DNA from 2 places in the Streptomyces marispadix genome. Region 2 is predicted to be linked to the other one. Evidence: riboswitches for the same ligand, from Rfam matches in the RefSeq annotation. Region 2 holds a riboswitch; the other holds the start of a gene.
The links. A riboswitch is a leader RNA that binds a small molecule or an ion and turns the genes downstream of it on or off. The one in region 2 is predicted to bind glycine.
Positions count from the first base shown of each region.

Region 1: linked by a shared signal. The riboswitch ahead of gcvT (glycine cleavage system aminomethyltransferase GcvT) and the one ahead of gcvP (aminomethyl-transferring glycine dehydrogenase) in region 2 are both predicted to bind glycine.

Region 1 is NZ_JAKWJU010000002.1:4,948,398-4,955,785, reverse strand. It holds gene MMA15_RS20815 (enhanced serine sensitivity protein SseB C-terminal domain-containing protein) at 197-955, opposite strand; gene MMA15_RS20810 (enhanced serine sensitivity protein SseB) at 1,305-2,075, opposite strand; gene MMA15_RS20805 (AAA family ATPase) at 2,328-2,900, opposite strand; glycine riboswitch at 3,455-3,565, shown strand; gene gcvT (glycine cleavage system aminomethyltransferase GcvT) at 3,710-4,894, shown strand; gene gcvH (glycine cleavage system protein GcvH) at 5,094-5,474, shown strand; gene glyA (serine hydroxymethyltransferase) at 5,612-6,886, shown strand; gene MMA15_RS20785 (L-serine ammonia-lyase) at 6,963-7,388, shown strand, end outside.
Region 2 is NZ_JAKWJU010000002.1:155,118-162,505, reverse strand. It holds gene MMA15_RS00785 (bifunctional nuclease family protein) at 200-673, shown strand; partial or broken gene MMA15_RS28400 (MerR family transcriptional regulator) at 937-1,146, shown strand; gene MMA15_RS28395 (hypothetical protein) at 1,156-1,470, shown strand; gene MMA15_RS00775 (DNA polymerase IV) at 1,518-3,095, shown strand; partial or broken gene MMA15_RS28390 (PRC-barrel domain-containing protein) at 3,248-3,388, opposite strand; glycine riboswitch at 3,645-3,740, shown strand; gene gcvP (aminomethyl-transferring glycine dehydrogenase) at 3,925-6,813, shown strand; gene MMA15_RS00760 (DUF5999 family protein) at 6,899-7,105, opposite strand; gene MMA15_RS00755 (hypothetical protein) at 7,373-7,388, opposite strand, start outside.

The DNA.
Region 1 (7,388 bases), 4.8 Mb from region 2:
CGTGCCGAACGGGAGCGCCCCGCCCGCCGGTTGTACGGCGTGCGGGGCCGGGCCGAGGCAGGACTCGGCCCGGACGCGCCGAAGTCGCGTGCGTCCGCTGCGAGTCGGGCCGGGTTCCGGTCGTGGTCCGCGGTCCGCGTTCCCCAGTCCGCAGCCGAGGTCGCAGTCCGTGCTCCGCGGGCCGTGGTCCGCGTGGTCAGGTGCGCGGATAGCCGTAGCCGTGCTGCGGCCCGGCGTGCGCCGTCGACACGTCACGGTCGAAGAACGGCCGCGAATTGCGCCGGAGCCACATCGCCACCGGGTCGTAGTCGTCGGACATCGAGACGCTGGAGACCGGCAGCCCCTCCGGAACGGCCGCCACGGACTGACGCATCATCTGCTGCGCCGACTCGACCGCCTGCTGCCCCGTGTCGTAGAGATCCAGGCCGATCGCGAGATATCCGGCGCCCAGCGCGGGCTGCACCCAGGCGCGGCGCAGCGAGCGCACGGCCGGGGTGCTGTGTGCGTTCTGGCTGAGCAGGGCGTAGAACTGCGCGACGTCCAGGCTCGGTTCACTGATGCGCAGCGGCCCGGCGGGCAACTGGTCCAGGCCCAGGGCGATGCGCCGCAGATCGAGCCATGGGATGCCGACGCCGCCGCCGGGAGCGTGCGGGTTGAGCCAGATGCCCCAGCGCTCGGGGAAGAGCGCCGCCGCGATCTCGCGGCCGGTGACGATCTCGTGCGACCGGTCCCAGCCGGAGGCGGCCAGCTCCTGGGCGGAGGTCACACAAGGCGCGTAGCCGTACCCGCCGACCTCCATGTTTCCGTACTGGGCGTCGGGCGCGCCCGGGCGGCCGTTCCACAGCAGCATCCACACTTCGCCGTCGGTGAGCGCATCGAGCAGCGCCTCATAGGTGTCGTACCTCCCCGGCGACACCTGCCCCAGCCGCTGCTCGACGCCTGCACCCGCGCTCACCTGGCCGCCCTTCCTGCGTAGCCGCTCCCGCGCCTCACCGGCCTCCCCCAGAGCCTGCGGCCTGGGTGGGGGTCCCCCCAGCGCAGCGAGGGGGAATGCCCCCAAGCGGCACGGCCGGTGAGGGAGCGGTATTCCACCATGATCCGAACCGGGCCCGCGAACGCGGCCCTCCCCGTTGTCCCCGTCATCAAACCAGCTTAAGAGCAGGCACCGACACGGTACGTCGTGCTGAAGCGCTACATCCTGGGGCGGATTCTGCCCGGGACGCTCCGACCGGGGTGCGGGCGGGGCCGGGCCGGTCGCGGTGTGACGCCGGACCGGCCGAGGCGGTACAGGACGCGTCCCGGGCCTAGTCGCGGGTGTAGAAGGGCCGCACGCAGTGGCGCATCCAGTCCACGACGGGGTCCTGCGCCGCGTCCATCAGCACGAGTTGTACGAGCCAGTCGACCGGGACCTGGCCCAGGGCGCGTGCGAGCGCGTCGTGTGCGGCCTGGCGGATCTGCGGGTCGAGCTGGTCCAGCTCGATGCCTACGAAGAGCGCGGGCGGGTCGCCCTCGGAGCTGGCGAGCGCGCGCCGTGCCGTACGCAGCCACGGCAGCGCGGAGAACTCCCCGGCCGCGGCGGCGAGGAAGTCGACCGGCTCGTCCTGCCAGTCGGGTTCGAAGAGCCGCACCCGAGCGCCCCGCGCCACGCCCCAAGCCGCTTGCTCAGCAGGGGTGTTGGCGCACAGCTCGGCGACCGCCTCGGGCGGCAGCGGCATGCCGACCGTGCCCTCCGGGTTGACGGCGATGCCGACCTGCGGCGGCAGGCCCCGGGCGAACTCCCGGGCAGGCGCGACCGTGAAGGACATATGGGTGCCCACCACATGCAGGAACTGCTGCTCGGAGCTGAAGACGGGCACGTACACCTGGCCGTCCAACTCCACGGTGGGCAGGTCGAGATCGGGGCTGTTGGGCCCTCCGCCCTCGGGCAGCGGCACCCAGACGCTGCTGCGGCCCAGCACCTCCAGCAGCCGGGCGCCCGCGCCGGGCACTTCGAGGGAGGCGGCGAGGGCCTCCTCCAGCTCGTTGCCGGGCCAGCCTCCGCCGTGGCCCGGTCCGTACTGCTGAGGAATGGTCATGACGGCAACCCTAGTGCGGTGGTCACAGCGGGTCGCGGCCGGTCCCGCCGTAGATCGTCGGTCCGCTGGGCGGACGGCCCCGCTCCCAGGAAGCGCGGGCGTGCGCACGCCGGGACACCGCCCGACCGGGTCCGGCGGCCCCGCCGGTCGCCGGTCACCGGTCTCCGCGAGGTCCGCCGGTCTCCGCGAGGTCCGTCGGTCGCCGCGCGGTCCGTCGGTCGCCGCGAGGTCCGTCGGTCGCCGCGCGGTCCGCTAGTCGAAGGCCATTCCCGCGAGCGCTCCCGCGGCGCCCCGGTCGAGGAGCACAACCGACTCGATGCCCCGGGGCAGTCGCCCGGACTCTGCGTCCGCGATCAGCCGCCGTACGGCCCGGCGGTGGCGCATGAACGCGTAGTCGGACACCGTGCGTCCGCGTTCGGCCTGGCTGCGCAGCGCGGTCTCGGGCGGCACGTCGAGGAGGACGAGATGGAGCGCGCGTCCGCGTCGGCGGGCGTCGCGGGCGAGCCAGTTGCGCACCCATGCCTGGCTGCCGCAGTCGTGTACGACGACGCTCGCGCCGGAGGCCAGCGCGCGCCGCAGACCCGTGTAGTGCGCTATGCGGACGAGCGGACGGTAGACGGCGTACGGCAGCAGGCGCGGCAGCGCGGCGGCCCACCGCTCGCGTACGTCCTGGGAGTCGATGCGGCACACGGCGTCCTCAAGGGCGAGCACGCGGCGGATCAGGGTCGACTTGCCGCTGCCGGGCAGGCCGGAGACGACGACGCGGTCGCCGGTGGGGAAGCGCAGCGTGCGGCGCGTGACGGTGCCGCGAAGGTCCTCCCGCAGTACGGAACCGCCGTCGGCGGCCGGGAGCCGGGCGGCCGTGGCGGAGACCGGGACGGGGGCGGGGGCGACAGCGGGGCCGGTAGACGTGCCGTCAGGCGTGCCAGGAGCCGCGTCGGCTACGGGAGTTGAGCCGGCACCGGAGGCCGGGCCGTGAGCCGCGCCGGCGCCGGGAGCACCAGGTTCCGCGGCGGGCCTCGGAACGACCGGCTCCGCGGCGGCGGGCCCCTGAGTCCTCGGATCGGCGGCTCCTTGGGCGGCTGATTCCGCCGGGGCACGCGCAGTCGCGGGCGCACGGGCCGACGCGCCGGCGTCTCTGCGCTGACCGGAGGCCGGATACCCCCGGCCCGTCACGGTCGCGTACGCACTGCGCAGGCTGCCCACCTGATCGCCCTCCCCGGATAAGGCCGCCGTCCGGCGGCTCGCCCCTGAGAGTGTCAAGAAATGGTAATGCGCAGCAAGGCGGCATCCTCCCCGCCGGTCGAACGCACCGTCGACGCCCCCGTTCCTCCGTGCCATGATGAGCGGGCCAGCCAGTCAACTGCATAACGGCCGTTTGAATCCACGCGGGAGAGTCCCCGGCCGCGCGCAGCGCGCGGGCACGCACGGGGCGCCGAAGGAGCAAGTCCTCCCTTGAATCTCTCAGGCACCGATACCGCGCAGGACGAGGCAGATCTGAAAAGCGGGCCGCCCGGGTGCGGTCCCACCCACGGTGCAAGCCGCCGCCCGTGCACGAGGGCTCGTGGCGAACCTCTCAGGTTCCGATGACAGATGGGGAGGACATCCGCGTCACCGAGTCTCGGGAGCCTGACATGAGCGACATTCACAGCGATGCCACCGGCGAGGGTTCCGGCGGCGGCCCCCGCACCACCGCACTGGACGCCGTGCACCGCGCCCTCGGCGCGACGATGACCGACTTCGCCGGCTGGGACATGCCGCTGCGCTACGGCAGCGAGCGCGACGAGCACGTAGCCGTACGCACGCGTGCGGGCCTCTTCGACCTGTCCCACATGGGCGAGATCACCGTCGCCGGGCCGCAGGCGGGCGAGCTGCTGGACTACGCGCTGGTCGGCAGCCTCTCGCGGCTGGCCGTGGGCCGCGCCCGCTACACCATGATCTGCGACGCCTCGGGCGGCATCCTCGACGACCTGATCGTGTACCGCACCGGCGAGGAGACGTATATGGTCGTCGCCAACGCCGCCAACGCGCAGACCGTGCTGGACGCCCTGCGCGAGCGCGGCAGCGGCTTCGCCGACGCTCAGGTGCGTGACGACCGCGACTCCTACGCGCTGATCGCCGTGCAGGGCCCGGAGGCGGCGGCCATTCTCTCGGGGAAGCACAGCCTCAAGGGCCTCACGGACGCCGACCTGGACGGGCTGAAGTACTACGCCGGGCTGCCTGGCGAGGTCGCCGGGTGTGAAGCGCTCATCGCCCGTACCGGATACACCGGCGAGGACGGCTTCGAGCTGTTCGTCTCCCCCGCCGACGCCGTGACCGTATGGGAGGCGCTCACCGAGGCGGGCAAGCCCGCGGGTCTCGTGCCGTGCGGGCTGAGCTGCCGCGACACCCTGCGCCTCGAGGCGGGCATGCCGCTGTACGGGCACGAACTCACCACGCGTACAACGCCGTTCGACGCGGGCATGGGCCGGATCGTGAAGTTCGGGAAGAGCACGAACGACGGTGCCTTCGTCGGGCGTGAGCCGCTGGAGGCCGCCGCCGCGCAGGCCGAGGAGGCGCCGCCGCGCAAGCTCGTGGGGCTGATCGCCGAGGGCCGCCGGGTGCCGCGTGCCGGGTACGAGGTGGTCTCGGCGGACGGTTCGGTGATCGGCGAGGTCACCTCTGGAGCGCCCTCGCCGACGCTGGGCAAGCCGATCGCCATCGCCTACGTCGACCCCGCGTACGCCGAGCCCGGCACCGAGGGCGTCGCGGTCGACATCCGCGGCAGGCACGAGCCTTACGAAGTCGTGGCGCTCCCGTTCTACAAGCGGCAGCGCTGACCCGCCCGTTGATGCCCGTGTCCGTCAGTCCGTTCGTCCATCAGTCCGTCGACCGTCCGTCGATCCGTCCGTTCGGAGGGCGGGGCGGGCAGCCGGAAGTGCCCTCGGCGCTCCGGGGCCCGTGCCTGCCGCCGTGCCGTCCGTCCCACTGACCAAGACTGATTCCCCCCGTACCCCTCTCATCCAGGAGAATCGCAACATGAGCAACCCGCAGCAGCTTCGTTACAGCAAGGAGCACGAGTGGCTGTCGGACGCCGAGGACGGCGTCTCGACGGTCGGGATCACCGCGCACGCAGCCGAAGCGCTCGGCGATGTCGTCTTCGTGCAGCTCCCCGAGACCGGGGATGCGGTCACCGCGGGCGAGCCCTGCGGCGAGCTGGAGTCGACGAAGTCGGTCAGCGACCTGTACTCACCGGTCTCCGGCGAGATCACGGAGGTCAACCAGGACGTCGTGGACGACCCGGCGCTGGTCAACTCCGCGCCGTTCGAGGGCGGCTGGCTGTTCAAGGTCCGTGTCTCGGACGAGCCGCAGGGCCTGCTGTCCGCCGAGGAGTACACCTCGTTCACCTCCGGAAGCTGACTCCCGGCTCAGCAGCACCCTCGCCGGGTCCGCACCGGGCCCGCTCGCCGGGACCCGGCGCCCGCGCCACGTACAGCAACGCCGAAGCCCGTATGTCCGCCAATGTGCCCGACCGGCCTGCCACCAGGGATGGTTCCATGTCGCTTCTCAACAGCTCTCTCCACGAGGTGGACCCGGACGTCGCCGCCGCCGTCGACGCCGAACTCCACCGCCAGCAGTCCACCCTCGAGATGATCGCGTCGGAGAACTTCGCCCCCGTGGCGTCCCTGGAGGCCCAGGGCTCCGTCCTCACCAACAAGTACGCCGAGGGCTACCCGGGGCGCCGCTACTACGGCGGCTGCGAACACGTCGACGTCATCGAGAACATCGCCCGCCAGCGCATCAAGGACCTCTTCGGCGCGGACGCGGCGAACGTACAGCCGCACTCCGGCGCCTCCGCGAACGCCGCCGCGATGTTCGCCCTGCTCAAGCCAGGCGACACGATCATGGGCCTGGACCTGGCACACGGCGGCCATCTCACACACGGGATGAAGATCAACTTCTCGGGCAAGCTCTACAACGTCGTCGCCTACCGCGTCGACGAGGAGACCAGCCAGGTCGACATGGAAGAGGTGGCACGGCTGGCCCGTGAGCACCGCCCGCAGATGATCATCGCGGGCTGGTCCGCGTATCCCCGGCAGCTCGACTTCGCCGCCTTCCGCCGCGTCGCGGACGAGGTCGGCGCGCTGCTCATGGTCGACATGGCGCACTTCGCGGGGCTGGTCGCGGCGGGGCTGCACCCCTCGCCCGTCCCGTACGCGGACGTGGTCACCACCACCACGCACAAGACCCTCGGCGGCCCGCGCGGCGGCGTGATCCTCTCCAAGAAGGAGCACGCCAAGAAGATCAACTCTGCGGTCTTCCCCGGTCAGCAGGGCGGCCCGCTGGAACACGTCATCGCCGCGAAGGCGGTCTCGTTCAAGATCGCGGCGTCCGAGGAGTTCAAGGAGCGCCAGCAGCGCACCCTGACCGGTGCCCGGCTGCTCGCCGAGCGTCTGCTTCAGCCCGACGCGGTGGAGGCGGGCGTGTCCGTCCTCTCGGGCGGCACGGACGTCCATCTGATCCTCGTGGACCTGCGCAACAGCGAACTGGACGGGCAGCAGGCCGAGGACCGGCTGCACGAGATCGGCATCACCGTCAACCGCAACGCGGTGCCGAACGACCCGCGCCCGCCCATGGTCACCTCCGGACTGCGCATCGGCACGCCCGCGCTCGCCACCCGCGGCTTCCAGGAGGAGGATTTCCGCGAGGTCGCCGACGTCATCGCCGAGGCGCTGCTGCCCGGCTTCGACGAGGACAAGGCGAAGTCACTGAGCGCCCGCGTCACCGCGCTCACCGAGAAGCACCCCCTCTACCCGGGCCTGGGTTCGTAGACCAGGCCCCTGTGCCGCGGCGCGGGACCTCCGCGCCGCGGCGGCACGGCCACCGCACGGAAAGGAGGCGCCTGTCATGGCGGTCTCCGTCTTCGACCTCTTCTCGATCGGCATCGGCCCGTCCAGCTCCCATACGGTCGGCCCGATGCGCGCAGCCCGCATGTTCGCCCGCCGTCTGAAGAACGAGGGCGTGCTGGCCCACACCGCGTCCGTAAAGGCCGAGCTGTACGGCTCGCTGGGCGCGACCGGCCATGGGCACGGCACCGCCAAGGCAGTACTGCTGGGTCTGGAGGGCGAGTCGCCGCGCACCGTGGACGTCGAGAACGCCGACGACAGAGCGGCCCGTATCCGCTCGTCGAAGCGGCTGCGGCTGCTCGCCGCCGACATAGGGGACGCCCACGAGATCGACTTCGACGAGGCGTCCGAGCTGGTACTCCACCGCCGCCGCTCGCTGCCGCACCACGCGAACGGGATGACGCTCCACGCCTACGACGCCTCCGGC
Region 2 (7,388 bases):
TCCGCTCTCCGAAGGCGGCGTAAATCACAGATGCGGGCCCGCTTCTCCGAGCCTTCCGGACGGCATACGTACAGGCAGCACTGTGTGCAGGGCCGCTGCGCGGGAGCAGTCGGGGCGACGCCGGGTGAGTAGGTTCATACGACAGCTCAGGGCGGGTCCCGACTACCCAAACAGGCGGGGCACGGCCTAGGGTTGCTGTGTGAACGAGCTCGACGTTGTGGGTGTCCGGGTCGAAATGCCCTCCAACCAACCGATCGTGCTGCTGCGTGAAGTGGGTGGCGACCGGTACCTCCCCATCTGGATCGGCCCCGGGGAGGCGACTGCGATCGCCTTCGCGCAGCAGGGCATGACGCCTGCGCGCCCGCTCACCCATGATCTCTTCAAGGACGTGCTGGAGGCCGTGGGGCAGGAGCTGACAGCCGTCCGCATCACCGATCTCCGCGAGGGCGTCTTCTACGCCGAGCTGGTTTTCGCCAGCGGGGTGGAAGTCAGCGCCCGCCCGTCCGACGCCATCGCGCTCGCTCTGCGCACCGGCACGCCGATCTACGGCAGCGAGGGTGTGCTCGACGACGCTGGGATCGCGATTCCGGACGAGCAGGAGGACGAGGTGGAGAAGTTCCGCGAGTTCCTCGACCAGATCTCGCCCGAGGACTTCGGCACCAGCAGTCAGTGACTCTCGGCCGCGGGCGACCCGCCCCGCGGCAGCGCAGCGGCCACGTGTTCCCCACGCCCGGTTACGGCAAACCACACCTTGGGGCAATATCACCCGGCGTGCCCAAGTGTGGCGATCGTTGACGCACCACGGGTGACTGCCTACCTTCGGTGAGGCAGGTTCCGGGGTGTGCCCCGGAATGTGGAGGACGGAGGTCGGCGTGAGAGGTACCGGCGACGGTATGGCAGCGGGCGACTCCCCTCCACAGGGGGCCGGCGGGGCCGCTGCACGCGGAGGAGGCACCGGGCACTCCGGATACGCCTTCCGACCAGGTCGGATACCGAGGCCCCACCGCCTGCTCGGCCGCCGGGATCACCTACCGCCAGCTCGACTACTGGGCCCGTACCGGGCTGGTCGAGCCGAGCATCCGGCCCGCCTACGGATCGGGCAGCCAGCGGCTCTACAGCTTCCGCGACATCGTCGTCCTCAAGATCGTCAAGCGGTTGCTGGACACCGGCGTCTCGTTGCAGAACATCCGCACCGCCGTACAGCATCTGCGCTCCTTCGGGCCCGGCGACCTCGCGCAGATGACGTTGATGAGCGACGGCGCGACGGTCTACGAGTGCTCGTCTCCCGACGAGGTCGTCGGCCTGCTGCAAGGCGGCCAGGGCGTCTTCGGGATCGCCGTCGGCGTGGTGTGGAAGGACGTCGAGGGCGCGCTGTCGCAGTTGCACGGCGAGCATGTCGACACGGGCGAGACCATCGTCGGCGATCACCCCGGGGACGAGCTGGCACGGCGGCGCAACCGCGCCGGCTGAGCGCGGCCGGCTGCCACTGTCAGAGCCATGGGGCAGCATCGACGAGTGTGAGAAGCGTTCCGACGATCCTGCATCTGGACATGGACGCCTTCTTCGCTGCCGTGGAGCAGGCCGCGAAGCCCAGCCTCCGCGGGAAGCCGGTCATCGTGGGGGGCCTGGGTCCGCGCGGGGTCGTCTCCACGGCGTCGTACGAGGCGCGGATCTTCGGCGTGCACTCGGCCATGCCCATGGGGCAGGCCCGTCGGCTGTGCCCCAACGCCGCGTATCTCGCGCCGCGCTTCAGCCTCTACCGCGACGTCAGCGAGGCCGTGATGGAGATCCTCGGCGGGCTGTCGCCGCTCGTCGAGCCGCTCAGTCTCGATGAGGCGTTCGTCGATCTGGAGGCCGGTGACGCGCTCACGGAGGGCTCGTCGTCCCAGGCAGCACGTGCCGTGGGGGAGCGGCTGCGGAAGACGATCCAGGAGACGACGGGCCTCAGCGGCTCCGTGGGGCTGGCCGGTTCCAAGATGCTCGCCAAGATCGCGTCGGAGGAGGCCAAGCCGGACGGGCTGATCGTCATCGAGCCGGGCACGGAGCGGGACCTGCTGTCGCCGATGTCCGTACGGACGCTGCCGGGCGTGGGCCCCGCCACGGCGGAGGTGCTGCGCCGGGCCGGGATCACCACCGTCGGGGAGACGGTGGAGGCGGGGGAGGACGAGTTGCTCAGGCTGCTCGGCAGAGCGCACGGCACTTCGCTGTACGCGATGGCCAACGGCTGGGACGACCGGCCGGTGATCGCGGAACGTGATGCGAAGTCCGTGTCCGTGGAGGACACCTTCGACGTGGATCTCACCGACCGGGCGCTCGTGCAGGCACATGTCGCGAGGCTCGCCGACCGCTGTGTGGAGCGCCTGCGGGCGGCGGGCAGATCGGGCCGCACCGTCGTGATCAAGGTGCGCAGCTACGACTTCTCGACGCTGACGCGTTCGGAGACGCTGCGCGGTCCCACAGACGACGCGGGCGTGGTGCGGGAGGCCGCCGCCAGGCTGCTCGACACCGTGGACACCACCGCGGGGGTGCGGCTGCTGGGCGTCGGTGTCAGCGGGCTGGCCGACTTCACGCAGGAGGATCTCTTCGCACAGGCACAGGCCGAGGAACAGCAGCGGGCGCACGAACACCAGCGGGCGGACGCGGAGTCCGCCGACGGGACAGGGCCCGGCGGCGGCGCCACGGGGGACGGGCACGCGGAGGAGGGCGAACCGGTCCCGGCCGACCGGCGCTGGATTCCTGGCCGCGATGTGCACCATCCGGATCACGGCTACGGCTGGGTGCAGGGCAGCGGCCTGGGCAGGGTCACCGTCCGTTTCGAGACTCCGGGATCACCGCCGGGCCGGGTCCGTACGTACGGGGTGGACGATCCAGCGCTCGAACCGGCGGGGCCGCAGCCGCTCGCGGCGATGGCGCGGCAAGAACGTGCGGGCCCGTTGGGCCGGACGGGGGAGCCGTCTCAGCTCTCGGACCCCGCTATCCGTCCGAAGTCCCGTTCGGACGCGGACGAAGACGACGGCGAAGCAGAGGTCGGGGGAGCGGCCGGGGGCGAGGACGGTGCCGACGCCTCCGCGGGCGGCGGCACCTCCAGCCCGTAGTGCAGATAGAGCTGGAGCTCCTGGCGGGGGGAGAGATGCCTGCCGACGCCGAGTACCGGGGTGCTGCGTACGAGGGCCCGCTCGAAGGGGACCCGGAGAGTGCCGCCGACGAGTTCGCTCGGCTCCAGCGGGACGAGGGCCTCACGCCGGAAGAGGCCCGTGCGGACGGCGGCCCACTCGGGCTCGCCGGTCGCGTCGTCGAGGTAGACCTCGCCTACGGTCCCGATCTTGCAGCCGGTGCTGTCGAAGGCTCTGCGCCCGATCAGGCTCCGGGGGTCGATGTCGTGCTGCACGGTCCCTCCAAGCAGTCGTACCGGGGCACCGGGTGCGTCGGGGGACGAGGCCGGCCCTGGCTCTGTGATCTCTGGCGAACCCCTCCCTCGGCCTTGCCGTACTGCCGCGCAACGGACGTGCTGCGGGGGCGCCGAGGACGCCGGGAGCCGGTCGTACAGCCGTATTACCACCCAAAGGCAGATTTGAGCGGTTGGCCACCCGAGTGCACCTCCAGCTCCCGCTCAAGGGAGCGCTGGTAGGCTCGTAGACGGCCGTCGACCCCGAGCGGGAGAGTCCTCCGGCAGCAGCCGGAGGCGCCGAAGGAGCAACTCCTCCCCGGAATCTCTCAGGCTCACGTACCGCGCGGGTGAGGTCACTCTGGAAAGCAGGGCGGGCCGAGCAGTGCCTGGGCTCCTCCTCACCGACGGTGAAAGCCGGGTTCCCGCTCAGCCGGAGCGGGCCGGTGAAACTCTCAGGTTGAGATGACAGAGGGGGAGGCCGTCCGGGCACCAGCGCCGTGGTGCCGTAGGTCAATGCGACCAGGAGGCCCCCGCAGATGACTGCCAACCGCATCCCTCTCGCCGATCTGGAACGCGGAACTCCTTTCGAGCGCCGCCACATCGGCCCCGACGCCGGGGCCCAGGCCAAGATGCTCGCCCAGGTCGGATACGGCTCCCTCGACGAGCTGACCGCGGCCGCGGTCCCCGACGTGATCAAGAGCCAGGACGCCCTGGATCTCCCTCCCGCCCGCACCGAGGCCGAGGTCGTCGCGGAGCTGCGGGAGCTCGCCGCCCGTAACCAGGTGCTGCCGTCGATGATCGGGCTCGGCTACTACGGCACCCACACGCCGTCGGTCGTGCTGCGCAACATCATGGAGAACCCGGCCTGGTACACGGCGTACACGCCCTACCAGCCGGAGATCTCCCAGGGCCGACTGGAGGCGCTGCTCAACTTCCAGACGATGGTGGCCGATCTGACGGGCCTGCCGACCTCCGGGGCGTCGCTGCTGGACGAGCCGACGGCGGCGGCCGAGGCGATGGCGCTCTCCCGCCGCGTGGGCAAGGTCAAGCAGGGCGTCTTCCTCGTCGACGCCGACTGCCTTCCGCAGACCGTCGCCGTGATCCGTACGCGTGCCGAGCCGACCGGGGTCGAGGTCGTCGTCGCGGACCTCGGCGACGGCATTCCGGCCGACGTCGCCGAGCGCGGCGTCTTCGGCATGCTGCTCCAGTACCCCGGGGCTTCCGGCGCCGTGCGGGACTACCGGGCGGTCATCGAGCAGGCGCACGGACTGGGCGCGATCGTCACGGTCGCCGCCGACCTGCTCGCCCTCACGCTGCTCGCCTCACCGGGATCGCTCGGCGCGGACATCGCCGTCGGCTCCGCGCAGCGCTTCGGCGTGCCCATGGGCTTCGGCGGGCCGCACGCCGGATACATGTCGGTGCGAGACAAGTACGCGCGCAACCTGCCCGGACGACTCGTCGGAGTCTCCAAGGACGCCGACGGCGACCAGGCGTACCGGCTCGCGTTGCAGACCCGTGAGCAGCACATCCGCCGGGAGAAGGCCACCAGCAACATCTGCACCGCCCAGGTGCTGCTCGCCGTGATGTCCGGGATGTACGCCGTGCACCACGGACCGGAGGGCCTCGCCCAGATCGCCCGGCGTACCCACCGCTACGCCACGCTGCTCGCCGAGGGGCTGCGCGCCGGCGGCGTCGAGATCGTGCACGGCAGCTACTTCGACACCGTCACGGCACGGGTGCCGGGGCGCGCGGCCGAGATCGTCGCCCGCGCACGCGAGGCGGGTGTGAACCTGCGGGAGACGGACGCCGACCATGTCGGCCTGTCCTGCGACGAGACCACGACGCGGGCCCAACTCGACGCCGCATGGCAGGCGTTCGGCGTCCAGGCCGACATCGGCGAGCTGGACGCCCGTACGACGGACGACGCGCTGCCCCAGGAACTGCTCCGCGAAGACGACTACCTGACCCACCCCGTCTTCCACGAGTACCGCTCCGAGACGGCGATGCTGCGCTATCTGCGCAGGCTCGCCGACCGGGACTACGCCCTCGACCGAGGCATGATCCCGCTCGGGTCGTGCACCATGAAGCTGAACGCCGCCACCGAGATGGAGGCCGTCACCTGGCCGGAGTTCGCCGGGCTGCACCCCTTCGCGCCGGTCGACCAGGCCGAGGGCTACCTCGCGCTGATCCGTCAACTCGAGGACCAGCTCGCGGAGATCACCGGCTACGACAAGGTGTCGCTACAGCCCAACGCCGGTTCCCAGGGCGAGCTGGCGGGGCTGCTGGCCGTACGCGCCTACCACCGTTCACGCGGCGACGACCAGCGCACCGTCTGCCTGATCCCGTCCTCGGCGCACGGGACGAACGCCGCCAGCGCCGTGATGGCGGGCATGCGCGTCGTGGTCGTGAAGACCAGCGAGGACGGCGACGTCGACACCGACGACCTGCGCGCGAAGATCGAGCAGTACGGCGACGAACTGTCCGTGCTCATGGTCACCTACCCCTCCACGCACGGCGTCTTCGAGGAGCACATCACCGACATCTGCGCGGCGGTGCACGACGCGGGCGGCCAGGTCTACGTGGACGGCGCGAACCTCAACGCGCTGATGGGCCTCGCGAAGCCCGGCCGGTTCGGGGCCGACGTCTCCCATCTCAACCTGCACAAGACCTTCTGCATCCCGCACGGCGGCGGCGGGCCGGGCGTCGGTCCCATCGGCGTGCGCGAGCACCTCGCGCCGCATCTGCCCAACCACCCGCTCCAGCCCGCCGCGGGCCCGGCCGGCGGCATCGGCCCCGTGTCAGGGGCGCCCTGGGGTTCCGCCGGGATCCTGCCGATCTCCTGGGCGTACGTACGGCTGATGGGAGCCGAGGGGCTGCGCCGTGCCACGCAGGTCGCCGTGCTCGGGGCGAACTACATCGCCAGGCGCCTGGAGCCGCACTACCCGGTGCTCTACACCGGGCCCCGCGGGCTCGTGGCGCACGAATGCATCATCGACGTAAGGCAGTTGACGAAGCAGACCGGCGTGAGCATCGACGACGTCGCCAAGCGCCTGATCGACTACGGCTTCCACGCGCCGACCATGTCGTTCCCCGTACCGGGGACGCTGATGACCGAGCCCACCGAGAGCGAGGACCTGGCCGAACTCGACCGCTTCTGCGAGGCGATGATCGAGATTCGCGGAGAGATCGAGAAGGTCGGCTCTGGAGAGTGGCCCGCCGAGGACAATCCGCTGCGCAACGCGCCGCACACCGCGGCGCAGTTGAGCCGCGACTGGGACCACCCCTACGGCCGGGAGGAGGCGGCCTTCCCCGCTGGGGTTCACGCCTCGGACAAGTACTGGCCGCCGGTGCGGCGGATCGACGGCGCCTACGGCGACCGCAATCTGGTGTGCTCCTGCCCGCCGCTGGAGGAGTACGACGGCTGAGGCGTGAGCGCGGCGTGAGAGCCGCGTACTTCAGGGCCGGTTCGGTGAATCACCGGGCCGGCCCTGGCAGTTCGCCGTCGCCCTGTCAGGCGGCGGTGGCGATGTTACGGCTGTCGAGAGGACGGTGCGGGTCGATGATCTTGCCGTCGGGCAGGAGTTCGCCCGTGTCCTCGAAGAGCAGAACACCGTTGCACAGCAGGCTCCAGCCCTGCTCCGGGAAGTGGGCCACGGGGTGCGCGGCCTCCCGGTCGGCGGACTCGGCTGTCGGGCAAGGTGGCTGGTGCTGGCACATTGTCGCTGTCGTCTTCCGTTGTGTCGTGATGTCGCTGCGGCTCGGCACGGTGTGCATGGCCGCCCCCCGTTCTGTCCGTCCCAGTGTTCCCCCCGCGGAGGAGATTCCGCAGGGATTTCGTGTCACCGCTCCTTAACCAGGACAGACGCGTCACTCTTGTGAGTGGTTGCCGCCAACTCAGCCGCATTCGCCGGTGTTTCGGCGTACTCCGGTCAAGGGGAGCCCGCGCGGACCACCGTCAGGGGTGCGTACCGTACCGCAGGACGCTCACGCCCCGCTTCTC